Regions from separate parts of the Chitinophaga sp. 22308 genome, predicted to be linked through region 2. Evidence: riboswitches for the same ligand, from Rfam matches in the RefSeq annotation. Region 2 holds a riboswitch; the other holds the start of a gene.
The links. A riboswitch is a leader RNA that binds a small molecule or an ion and turns the genes downstream of it on or off. The one in region 2 is predicted to bind S-adenosylmethionine.
Positions count from the first base shown of each region.

Region 1: linked by a shared signal. The riboswitch ahead of ACTJJS_RS25895 (trans-sulfuration enzyme family protein) and the one ahead of ACTJJS_RS01320 (trans-sulfuration enzyme family protein) in region 2 are both predicted to bind S-adenosylmethionine.

Region 1 is NZ_JBQEOP010000006.1:535,438-541,541, forward strand. It holds gene ACTJJS_RS25890 (dicarboxylate/amino acid:cation symporter) at 1-1,133, shown strand, start outside; gene ACTJJS_RS25895 (trans-sulfuration enzyme family protein) at 1,084-2,262, opposite strand; SAM riboswitch class I at 2,438-2,548, opposite strand; gene ACTJJS_RS25900 (NAD-dependent epimerase/dehydratase family protein) at 2,620-3,540, opposite strand; gene ACTJJS_RS25905 (YdcF family protein) at 3,605-4,834, opposite strand; gene ACTJJS_RS25910 (ATP-binding protein) at 5,149-6,104, shown strand, end outside.
Region 2 is NZ_JBQEOP010000001.1:315,325-321,428, reverse strand. It holds gene ACTJJS_RS01330 (OsmC family protein) at 1-2, shown strand, start outside; gene ACTJJS_RS01325 (DUF2851 family protein) at 180-1,481, opposite strand; SAM riboswitch class I at 1,611-1,729, shown strand; gene ACTJJS_RS01320 (trans-sulfuration enzyme family protein) at 1,910-3,088, shown strand; gene ACTJJS_RS01315 (homoserine dehydrogenase) at 3,149-4,330, shown strand; gene ACTJJS_RS01310 (Maf family protein) at 4,693-5,265, opposite strand; gene ACTJJS_RS01305 (geranylgeranylglycerol-phosphate geranylgeranyltransferase) at 5,291-6,104, opposite strand, start outside.

The DNA of each region.
Region 1 (6,104 bases), on a different contig from region 2:
TGGGGCCAAAGGTGGAAGTGATCAAACCGATTGGTGATATTTTTCTCAACCTTTTATTTACGACTGTCATACCGCTGGTATTTTTTGCGATCGCGTCTGCCATTGCGCATATCGATGCGTCGCACCGGCTGGGAAGGGTATTGGGCGTGATGTCATTGGTATTTCTCAGCACATTGCTGATTGCTGCTTTTCTGACTATTGTGGCCGTCTGGATATTTCCCATTCATCAGAAAGTGGTACTGACGCCTGTAACAGATCATACCAGCGCCGGCACTTTTGGCGAGCAGCTGACACGGCTGCTGACGGTCAGCGAGTTTTACGAGTTGCTTTCCCGCAAGAACATGTTACCGTTCATTATCTTTTCGGTACTGACCGGTATGGCTGCCATGCGGGCGGGGGAACGGGGCGCCTCTTTCCGGCGTTTCCTCCACTCCGGCAACGAGGTGATGAAAGACCTGCTGGCATTGCTGATGAAGGCCGCCCCCCTGGGGCTGGGCGCTTATTTCGCCTATCAGGTAGGGACAGTGGGCCCGCAGCTCTTTGGCACCTATGCGCATTCGCTGGGCATCTATTACGGCTTCGGCGCTCTTTATTTCCTGGTTGGCTTCAGCTTCTATGCCTTTGTGGCCGGCGGTTTCAGGGGAGTAAAGATTTTCTGGAAAAACAATATCGTTCCCACCCTCACTGCTGTAGGCACCGGTAGCAGCATCGCCACTATTCCGGCCAACCTGGAAGCGGTGCCCAGGATGGGGGTGCCGGCATCCGTAGGCAACGTGGTGGTACCGTTGGGCGCAACGTTGCATAAAGATGGTTCAAGCATCAGCTCCATCATTAAGATGGCGGTTGTTTTTGCCATGTACGGCAAAGGTTTCGACAGTGTCAACGTGATTGTGATGGCACTGGGCATCACCGTCATCGTGAGCATTGTGGAAGGCGGCATTCCCAACGGTGGTTACATCGGGGAGCTGCTGGTGATGTCGGTATACAATTTCCCCCCGGAGGCGCTCCCGCCGCTGATGGTGATCGGCACCCTGGTAGATCCGCTGGCCACCATTTTAAACGCGACGGGAGATAACGTAGCCGCTATGCTGGTAACCCGGTTTCTGCCAAAGCGGGCTGCGGTAAGTGTTTAAAGGCCTGCTCCAGGTCGGCGAGCAGGTCGGTCGCTTCTTCCAGGCCTATAGACAAACGTATCAGGCTGTCGCTCACACCGGCAGCCTTTCTTTTTTCGGCCGGTATGGATTTATGGGTCATGGTAGCTGGATGGCTCACCAGGCTTTTAATACCGCCGAGACTTTCAGCGAGTTTAAAATAGTGGGTGGATGTCACAAAAGCGGTAGCTGCTTCTTCGCGGTCGTCTTTCAATGAGAAAGAGATGATGCCGCCAAAGCCCTTGCTCTGTTGTTTGGCCAACGCATGGCCGGGATGGGAAGGCAGTCCCGGATAAAACACTTTATCCACTGCCGGATGTTGTTCAAGGTATTCGGCGACGACCTGTGCAGAGGCCACATGCTGGCGGATGCGCAGGTGCAGCGTTTCAATGCCGCGTATGAGCAGGAAGCTGTCGAACGGTGACAGGATAGCGCCACAGGCGTTCTGATAAAATTTAATCTCCTCTCCCAGCTGTGGCGTTTTAGACACTACCACACCGGCGATCAGGTCACTGTGGCCGCCCAGGTATTTGGTGGCGCTGTGAATGACCAGGTCGGCACCAAGGGCCAGTGGCTGCTGCAGCACCGGTGACGCAAACGTATTGTCCACACAAAGGAGACAGTTACTTGCCTTGGCAATACGGCTGATGGCCGCAATATCAGAAATCTTCAACGTAGGATTGGTGGGTGTTTCCAGCCATATAAGGCGTGTCGCCGGTGTAATGGCCTGGAATACCGCCTGTGTGTCGGCCGTGTCCACATAGTGCACTTTGATACCGAATTTTTCATACACTTTATGAAAGAGGCGGAAAGCGCCGCCATAGATATCATCTACCGCCACAATTTCATCTCCGGCTTTCAGCAGTTTGATGACAGCGTCTATGGCTGCCAGGCCGCTGGCAAAGGCGGAAGCGGCTGCGCCTCCTTCAAGTCCGGCGATGATTTTTTCTGCTGTTTCGCGGGTGGGGTTGTTGGACCGGGCATAGTCATAACCTTTGTTTACACCGGGAGCCTCCTGTACGAAGGTGGATGTCTGGTAGATGGGAACAGCGATTGCGCCTGTTTGCGGATCTACGGGAATAGAATGGATCAGTGATGTGATAGTGCTCATCTGTACTTGTTTTTTAGTTTGATGAAAAATGAATAAACAAGTTCTATGCAGCGCCCATCAAGAGATTTGGTTATTGTGTTATTTTACTATAGTCATTAAAATAAAAATGCAGCGGGTATATATCCGCTGCATTCCTATAATAAAATATCTAAATGAAATAACAATCAAATGTAGATACTTATCTTTCCCGGCAAAGCCGGGATGGATGCAGCACCTTTCATCAGTGCCATGATGAAGGTTGCTAAGGTATCGTCGGGCCATTTCCCTCCTCCTTTCTTGATAAGCGATTAAAAGAACTGGTGCAAAGATAGGACACAAATTCAAACTACCAAATTTATTTCCTACAAATTTTGTAGACTATTCATATTGCAGGGTAAGTTTAACACCTTCTTCATAGGAAGTAGGTTTTACCTGAAAGTGTTTTTCAAATTTGGACGAATCGAAAATATAGGGATAGTTGCTTTGGTACAACATCTCCCCCAGTTCGCGGATGGTGGAATCGAAAAGGCCGGAAACAGCGATGAGGAAGCGGTTCAGCTTCATATACTTTGGCTTAACGCCCATCTGGCGCGCGATCATCTCCATATATCCTTTGCCGTCCGGGGCCGGATTGGCAGTAGGCAGATGCCATACCTGGTTCCAGGAGGAATCGTCCTGGGAAAGCAGGTAAAGTCCTTTGCCGGCGTCGGGGGTGAAGGTGTAGCTATGGGTGACGTTATCTTTGCCCAGCCACATGGCGGAACTTTTCTTTTTGAATTTGTCGATGATCAGCAGGTTGAGGAAGCCGGTCTTGTCTGCGCCGGGGCCGTAGAAGTCCGCTGCCCTGGCGATAGTGGCCGTGATGTTACCGGCTTTGACTTCTTCCATTAGTTGCGTGGCAATAGCGGCCCGGATTTTTCCTTTTTTGCTGACAGGATTGTAGGGGGTGGTTTCTGTCATCGGGCCGTTCACTAACCCATAAGAATATACGTTATCGAAGAAGATCAGTTTAGCGCCTTCCGCTTTACATGCTTCGATGACGTTGCTCATGATGCGGGGCCATGCAACGGCCCATAGTTTATGGTCATATTTCAGTCCGGCCGTGAGGAACACGACAGTAGCGCCGGCCACCGCGCGGCGGGTTTGCGCGGCGTCAGTGATGTCTGCGGCCACCAGGTCGGTGATGCCGGCAACAGCTTGAGGAGAGCGGCTTACGAGTCGTACCTGCTTTCCGTTTTTTACCAGTTCTTTGGCCAGTTCATTGGCGATTACGCCACCGGCGCCGAGGATAGTGTACATGAAGTTGTGTGTTTTATGAATAACAAGTGTGACGATTCATCATGGTACATACTGTGGTCCGCGATCAGGGATCCAGCGGGTCGAGTGAGTTGGCCTGCAGCGACTTCAGATCTGGCATAAAAGAAAGGAAGTTCAGGTCGGCCTGCTGCATGTCCGCCGCCGGCTGATAGTTCAGTTCTTCCTCGCAGCGTTTGCCGAAAACCGGGCTGGCCACGTAATACAGTTGCAAGGCATCAGATACGCACAGCATCCGCTTTTCCAGGGGCATGCCGCTTTTCCAGGCAATGCGGACAGCATTGCGGACATTGGTAGTGGTATGCCGTGCATGAGGCTCCACAATAATCGCATCGGCCGGTACTTTCAGTTCGCTGACCATATATTTTTTCATCTCCACCGCTTCTGCGTAGGGTGTTCCAAATGGATGCACGTGGCCACCGGAAACGATGATAAAGGGAGCTTTCCCGCTATGGTACATCTCAGCCCCAATGCGGCAGCGGTTTTTACCGGCATCACTGATGGACGCCTTGTCTCCCGGGCCGGCGCCTGGAATAAGCAATGCGGAGTAAGCATATTTGTTCCAGTCGGCCGTCTTCACTTTCGTGTAGGCGTCTTTGTTAGTTTCCTCCAATGGCATGTACCGGGCGCATTCATCATGTTTGTTCAATACCAGCAGTCCCACTGCCACTGCCAGCGGCGACTGGAAAAACAGGCTGTTGGTGGAGGTACTGCGGGCAACGGAAGTCATTAATTTTGTCAGCGCCTGTTTATAGGCAGGGCTTTCCACATAAAAAGAAGCCGAGTCGATTTTAGGGTAGCGGAAACCCTTATTGGTCGTATAGGCGTTGAGGATATAATTCACTCCATGGGCGGCGTCCTGCCAGGCTTTTGTGAGCAGCGTGCTGTCGGGTTCAGTGGCATATAACTGAAAAAAACCTGAACGGCGCATATGTTGCAGGAGTGTGCCCATTTCCCGCGGATGCTGTTGCAGCATCCTGGCGAAGCAGGCATTAAAGCGGGCGATAGTGGCATCGTCAAGTTGTATGTCTGTCGGACGATGTGCCGACTGCAGCTTACCGCGATAAATATTGTTCCACCGTATAAAGCTGGTGTCTTTCAGCACCAGCCTGTTGACTTCCGGCAGGTGTTCCAGTAGGGTAAAGAGGTAAAAGTTCCTGTTTACGATTATGTTTTTTTCCTGTAGTTGCCTGTAACCAGGGTCTGGTGCGGGAGTTTGAGCGGAGGCGGCCAGTATGCTGCTGCATAAAGGGACTATTATCCATGCGTAATAATTCATAATCGTCCACGAAAGTGTTATTGTTTTAGAATAGAACAGCAAAGTACAAATTACCTTTAAATAACATTTACTTGAATATAGAATTTAAAAAATCAATAATACATTTCCAATCATAATACATATTTCAATAATTTAAAATTACATACACACCAACATATTCGCCATAAGTGGCTTTTACCACCAATACGGAAAATGAGTTAATTTCACCGCGCCGGAGAGTCACATTCACTCTTTCGTGCCAACTTCCAATCCAAGCAATAATGTACAACGCCTACGAAAGAAAAAGTTTTTTCCGGTTCGCAATAGTCATTCTGATGGTAGTCATCCTGGTTACCTTCTTTATGATCATCTTTTTGCGTAAGCGGGCAGCAGACCAGCTGAGTGCGGGCGTGCGGGACCTGGTGGCCACCAAAACAGATGCAGGGCATATTGACCAGGCCGTGCAATTGTTATACGCAGCAGACAACGATTTTCGTTTTTATACCCTCACCTACGACCCGGCTTATCTCCACTCCTATGTGGCTTCGCTGGAATCCGTGAGCGCCCATATTGACACTGCCATAGGCGCCGCCTCCAAACAGAAACAGGTACAGGAGCTGCTGGCCGACAAAGAGGCCAAGACCCAGCTATTCCTGCATACCCGCCTGTATGTGGACTCCCTGCTGCAACTATCGCAACAATGGGACACCACTGCAACGCCGCTGGTGATACAGGAGCTGCAAAAGATAAAGCTGCCCCAGCGGGAACAGATCGATACCATCATCACTTCCTCTTCTGCCACCGTCAAGCCTAAAAAGAAATTATTCGGCCGTATCAAGGACGCTATTTCCAACAAAGCCGCGGTGCAAACGAAACAGGAAGTAAAAGTCATCAAACGGGACTCCGGCGCTGATAGCCAGACCAGTGTTATCTCCACCGCAGACCTGAAGAAGATGCAGCAAAGCTATCAGCAGTTCATGCGGCAGGCGGCACAGAGCCACGCCAACCTTAACCGCAAGGAATATGCGCTGGTGATGGCCAACCAACGGTTGTTTAACGTCCTGCAGCAGGTACTGGCCAATCTGCGCAAAAACATGGTGGCGGAAACAGATAAAAAACGCTGGGTGCTCAGTCAGAACATCGGCAATTCCCTTTATACGATGGACAAACACACGTATTGGGAAATTCCCTTGTTGCTGTTACTGACCGGCATCATCATCTACGGTATTATCCGGCTTTATAAATATGACCTGGCCCTGTTACGTTCCAAACAACAGGCAGAGAAATACGC
Region 2 (6,104 bases):
AGTAAATAAACAGACCGATAAAAACCGGCCTTTCCTTAACCGGCGGCCCACTCAACGAACAGCCTGGATCACAATGTAGCCCAGGGCTACATTGTGATTCAGGTTTTTTATTCCACGGGTTTCTTTTTTTTATTCCTTAGTCCTTTCAGCTTTTCGGAATTTTCCTTTGGTCTTTGCTGTCAGCGTCTTTGCGGGAATTCCTTTTGCGATATGATCCGCGTTCCCACCGCACATTCCAGGCATCTCTTCTGTTCACAATAGTACTGCTTCAGTTCCAGCATGGCCTGTGTTCCCGAGGCCTGTCCGGGTGCCACGCCCAACTGCTCCCATTCGCGGATGATATGATTGTCTTCTGGCGGCAGTTCCTGCAACAAGGTGAGTGCCAGCTCCTGGTAGTCGGGCTGTTGCCCGTACCGGCCGTACAGGTGCATCAATGGCAGCACGCTGTTGATCAGCACGGCGTGCAGTGCCTGCCGCCCCGGCTGGCGGGCACGTTTTACGGGGTGCTCAAAGCGGTAATGGGTAAGCCAGTACGGTGACGGGGGTACGAAAAACAGCTGTTCCAGCTGCCGCCGGGCGGCCACTTCCAGCATGGCGGTAAACAGGCGTCGGCTGCCTTGCAGCAACGCCGCCAATGCAGCGATGCGCATAGACGGAAACGATGAGGGCCGCATCCGCAGCCACCGCCAGCCATGGGCCGGCAACGGCTCCAGCCGGTGCTGCTGTCGCAGCTGCCGGTATTCCTGCTGTAACTGTAAAGGATATACGTCAGTAAAAGTATCTTCCAGCATACCGGCCTGCCCGAACAACAGCGCTTCGATGGCCGGCGGACGGTCGTGGTACTGCTGTAGTAACCGGTAGGGCAGCGACTGTGCCAGCGCCAGGAAAGCCGGAGCGTTGACCGGTGCGCCGTAGCTGCGGGCCACCGCCCAGTAGCAGGTCTCTTCCCAGTTGTGGCGGTTGACCGACAGCCAGTGCAGCAGCTCCCGCTGTCGCCTTTCCCAGCGTTCGGCCAGCAGCCGGTCCTGCCATGATGTCCACACCAGTGGCGGCACGCGGCCGGCATGGGCGCTGCAGGGCACAAAAGCGGCCGATTGCCGCAGCTCCTCGTAACGCTGCAACAACAGGTTGGAAATATAAGGCTGCAGCTCGAGGCACCGTATATGCCCGCCGATCCCCGCCGGCAGGTCATGCCTGTACACCACATGCAGGATGATATGACCGTATTGCGCATCGCCGGCATGGCCATGACGGTACCAGTCAGACGAGCGCAGATGCAGCTCCACCGGTCCTGCCCACAAAACAGGGCCGATTTTTATCCGGGCGCCCGTGAAATCAGGGCCGCTATGATGATTATGCGTGCCGGGATGAATGACCTGTACAGCCTCGCCGGTGGTGGTCACCAGGCCTTCATGCCGGTACAGGCGGCACTTCCAGATATGCTGGAACAGCGCTTCCGTGAGCGGGGGGTTAACGTGCATAAGATATGGTTGGTCAGTAAAACAATGTCTTTAAAGATAATAAAACACCGGCGCCCGGAAAATATTTTTGTGCATCAAATTTGGAAAATTGATAAAACTGCTGTTACCTTTGCACCCAGTTCTTAACATCACTTATCCAGAAAGGCGGAGGGACTTGGCCCTGCGATGCCTTAGCAACCATTCCAGACCAGCATTGGTCGGGAAAAAGGTGCTAATTCCTGCCCCGGTGTACCGGGGAAAGATAAGTTGGCAGAGATAAATCTTCACCAGATATATAATTGATTCATAGCTCTTCCAACACCCGGAAGGGCTTTTTTTATGCCTTCTCCCCACCCACTTCCTGGAAATAAGGTTGTTAAAATAGATTTTTAATGATAAAGTTGCACGAAACTGCGTGACCTTCGTGACATCATTAAAATTTTATTAACATGAAAACAGCTACACAACTGATTCACAGCATTCCGGTAGACGAACTGACAGGCGCCATTTCAGTGCCCATCTATCAGACGTCCACCTTTGTGCAGGAATCACCGGGCATCAATAAGGGTTTTGAATTTTCGCGGGCCAACAATCCCACGCGTAAAGTGTTGGAAGAGCTCATCTGTAGCCTGGAAGAAGGATATGCCGGCTTCGCCTTCGCCAGCGGCATGTCTGCCATCGACGCCGTGCTCAAACTGCTGAAATCCGGCGACGAGATCATGGCCGTGGAAGATACCTATGGTGGCATCTTCCAGATCTTCAACCACATGTTCGAACGTTTTGGCATCAAAGTAAACTTTGTGGACACCAGCAACCTGGACAAGGTATTGGCCGCCATCACGCCCAACACCCGTATCATCTGGCTGGAATCCCCCACCAATCCTACTTTGCGCGTGTCTGACATTAAATCCGTCAGCAAGATCGCCAAACAACATAATATCCTGCTGGCAGTAGACAATACCTTCAGCACCCCGCTGCTGCAACAGCCACTGACACTCGGTGCGGACATCGTTATCCACAGCGCCTCCAAATACCTGGCCGGCCACTGTGACGTCATAGCCGGACTGGTAGTGGTGAATTCAAAAGCACTGGCCGATCAGATACGGTACAACCAGAACATCTCCGGCAGCATCCTGAGCCCGTTTGAAGCATGGCTCACCATCCGCGGCATTGAAACGCTCTACCTCCGGTTCGAGAAACAATGCAGCAACGCCAGCGCCATCGCCAACTGGCTCGCCACACACCCGGCGGTGGACAAAGTGTTCTATCCCGGACTGGCCACCCATAAAAATCATCATATTGCCCGCAAACAGCAGAAGAACTACGGCGCCCTCGTCAGCTTCTCGCTTAAAGCCGACAATATTAAAAATGCGATCCGCATCGTTAACGCCACCAAGCTGTTTAAACTGGCGGAAAGCTTCGGCGGCGTGAAAAGCATGCTGGCCCACCCGGCCACCATGACACACCGCACCATCCCGGAAGAATTCCGGAAAAAAACAGGCCTGCAGGACTCCTGTATCCGACTCTCCGTAGGGATCGAAGATGCAGAAGACCTCATCAACGACCTGAAACAAGCGCTGGATAAATTAAACCATCCGGCCGGCAAACAAATTACTGTTTTACAATAGCTGTCAGCCCGGGCCACCCGCCAGGAACACTGATAGCACCAACCAATTATGAACTAAAGTATGGAAAACAAGATCATCAATCTGGGTATTTTCGGTTTCGGCGTAGTAGGCCAGGGTCTGTACGAGGTATTGAACAGGACCAAAGGTATTAATGCACGTATCAAAAAAATCTGTATTAAAGACCCCAACAAATCAAGACCTATCGACAGTAGCTATTTTACAACGGATAAAAATGAAATCCTTGAAGATCCTACTATCGACGTAGTGGTGGAACTGATCAACGATACGGAAGCCGCTTTCGATATCGTCAGCACTGCCCTGCGCAACGGCAAAGCTGTTGTCAGCGCCAGCAAACGCATGATCGCGGAAAACCTGCCGGCATTGTACGAACTGCAATCCGCCAACAAAGTGCCTTTCCTTTATGAAGCTTCCAGCTGCGCCTCTATTCCCATCATCCGCAACCTGGAAGAATACTACGATAACGACCTGCTCAACGCAGTGGAAGGTATCTGTAACGGCTCTACGAATTATATCCTCACCAAAATATTTGAGGAAAACCTCAGCTTTGAAACGGCCCTTCAACAGGCGCAGGACCTGGGCTTCGCCGAAACAGACCCCACCCTCGATATCGAAGGCTACGATCCGAAATTCAAACTCGTGATCCTGCTGCTCCACGCATTCGGTACCTTCGTGAAACCCGAAGAAGTGTACAACTTCGGTATTCACCACCTCAACGATTTCGATATCCAGTTTGCCAAACAACGCAACTGTACCGTTAAACTGATAGCGCAATGCCGCCGCCAGAACGGAAGCGTGTTCGCCTACGTATTGCCCCACCTCGTAAAAGAGCATAACCTGCTGTACGACGTGTACAACGAATACAACGGCATCCTCCTCGAGAGTGCCTTCACCGATAAACAGTTCTTCGTAGGCAAAGGAGCCGGCGGTACCGCCACCGGCAGCGCTGTCCTCTCAGACATCTCAGCCCTGCTTTACAATTACCGTTATGAATACAAAAAAATCAAACAAAACAACCAGCCCAATTTCACCAACGATGTGAAACTGAAAGTGTACCTGCGCTACAAAACACCCGATCAGGTAGACCTGGCCGAGTTCTTCAATATCTCTGAAAAATATGAATCCCCAGAGTGGAGATACGTAGTAGGCACTATCAACCTGCAGAAACTGAAAGAAGCAGGCTGGCTGAAAAAGAAAGACGTTAACCTGTTGGTCCTCGAATAAAACATTGGTGCCGAAGGCACAACCAACCACATATACAGGCCGGTCCGCTTGGACCGGCCTAATTTATTTTGGCGCCACGCGTCCCAGGGCTGAAGCCCTGGGCTACGTTTTGTTCTTCAATTTCTTTCTGATGAAAGAAGCCTTTCTCTCAGGTGTGAACTACATATATGCTAATCTGTTGTTCAATTGTCTTCTGATGAAAGAACTCCTTTCTCTGGTGTGAACTACATATATGCTAATCTGTTGTTCAATTGTCTTCTGATGAAAGAACTCCTTTCTCTGGTGTGAACTAGGTTTGGATTATAAAATGTTACTCAATCCTCTTCCAATTAAGGACCTGAAACTAATCGTCACCCAGGGCTTCAGCCCTGGGAAGCCAGCTCTTCCGCCACTTTGCTCACAGGCAGTCCCATTACATTATAAAAACAGCCATGGATACTATCGATGCCTACGGCTCCGATCCATTCCTGGATAGCGTATGCGCCGGCTTTGTCGTATGGCTTGAAGTTATCCACGTAGTAGGTTACCTGTTCTGTGGTGAGCGGCTTAAAATGTACGGTAGTTGTTTGGGAGAAAGCTTTTTCAGTGCCGTTGCGGCGGATTACTACGCCGGTGATAACCCGGTGTTCGCGGCCGCTGAGGGCTGTCAGGATACGGATGGCGTCATCGCGGTCTTTGGGCTTGCCGATGATGGTATCGTCCAGCACCACGACGGTATCTGCTGCTATGATGATTTCTTCCGGTTTGCACAGCGTCATGACGGCAGCGGCTTTTTGTTGTGCGATATGCACGGGAATCTGTTCAATTTCCAGTCCTGGAGGATATGTTTCTGCTGTTTCCACTACTCTCACTTCGAAAGGAATGCCCGCCTGTTCCAACAATTGTTTTCTGCGGGGCGACTGGGAGGCCAGCACTACGGGAGCACCTTTGTACATTTTGATATTTTGATATTGGGTTGTGCTATAGATAGCATTTAAAAAATACCATTGATAAGATCCCGGTCAGCATGACCCATTTTACGACGGAGCTGACACGATGATAATGTTCCGGCAGGTGTGCTTTTTTGAGCAACGTATAGGCATATACGCAGGGCACCTGTACCAGCAGCACCAGGTAGGCGATAGCGACATACCAGCCCAGCAGCCACACCCTTACCTCAACGGCTATGATGGTCACCTGCAGGGCCAGCAACAGCATATTGCACAGCCTTTTGGCCGGCAACACGCCCCAGAGGATGGGAATGGTACGGCAACCGTCTTTGCTGTCACCGATCATGTCTTCCAGGTCTTTCACGATTTCGCGCACCATGGAGATGATGAAGGCGAACAGGGCATATACGCCGATGATCTGTATCAGTTTACGGCCGGTGGGCGACAGGATCGCTTCAAAGCTTTCGTAGATCTGTTTTTCGTAGAAGCCCACCACTGATACCGACAGGGCGGTCAACAGGGAGATGATCACGTTACCGATCAATACCTGCCGTTTGAAGGAGGTGGAATAAAACCAAAGCAACAGGGAGCAGATCACCTGGGTGAAGCCCAGGTAAATCTGGCCCGTTTTCCAGGCCACGATAAAACCGAGCGACACGCCGGCCATATTAAATATGGTATGCCAGGCCATGGCCCAGCGGCGGCTGATGATTTTGTCCAGCACCATTTTGTCCGGTTTATTGACAATATCGATGTTGATATCAAAATAATCGTTGATAATATAACCCGCAGCCGCAATGAGTACTGTCGAGAAACTGAGCAACACGAACTGTGCCACCGAGAGA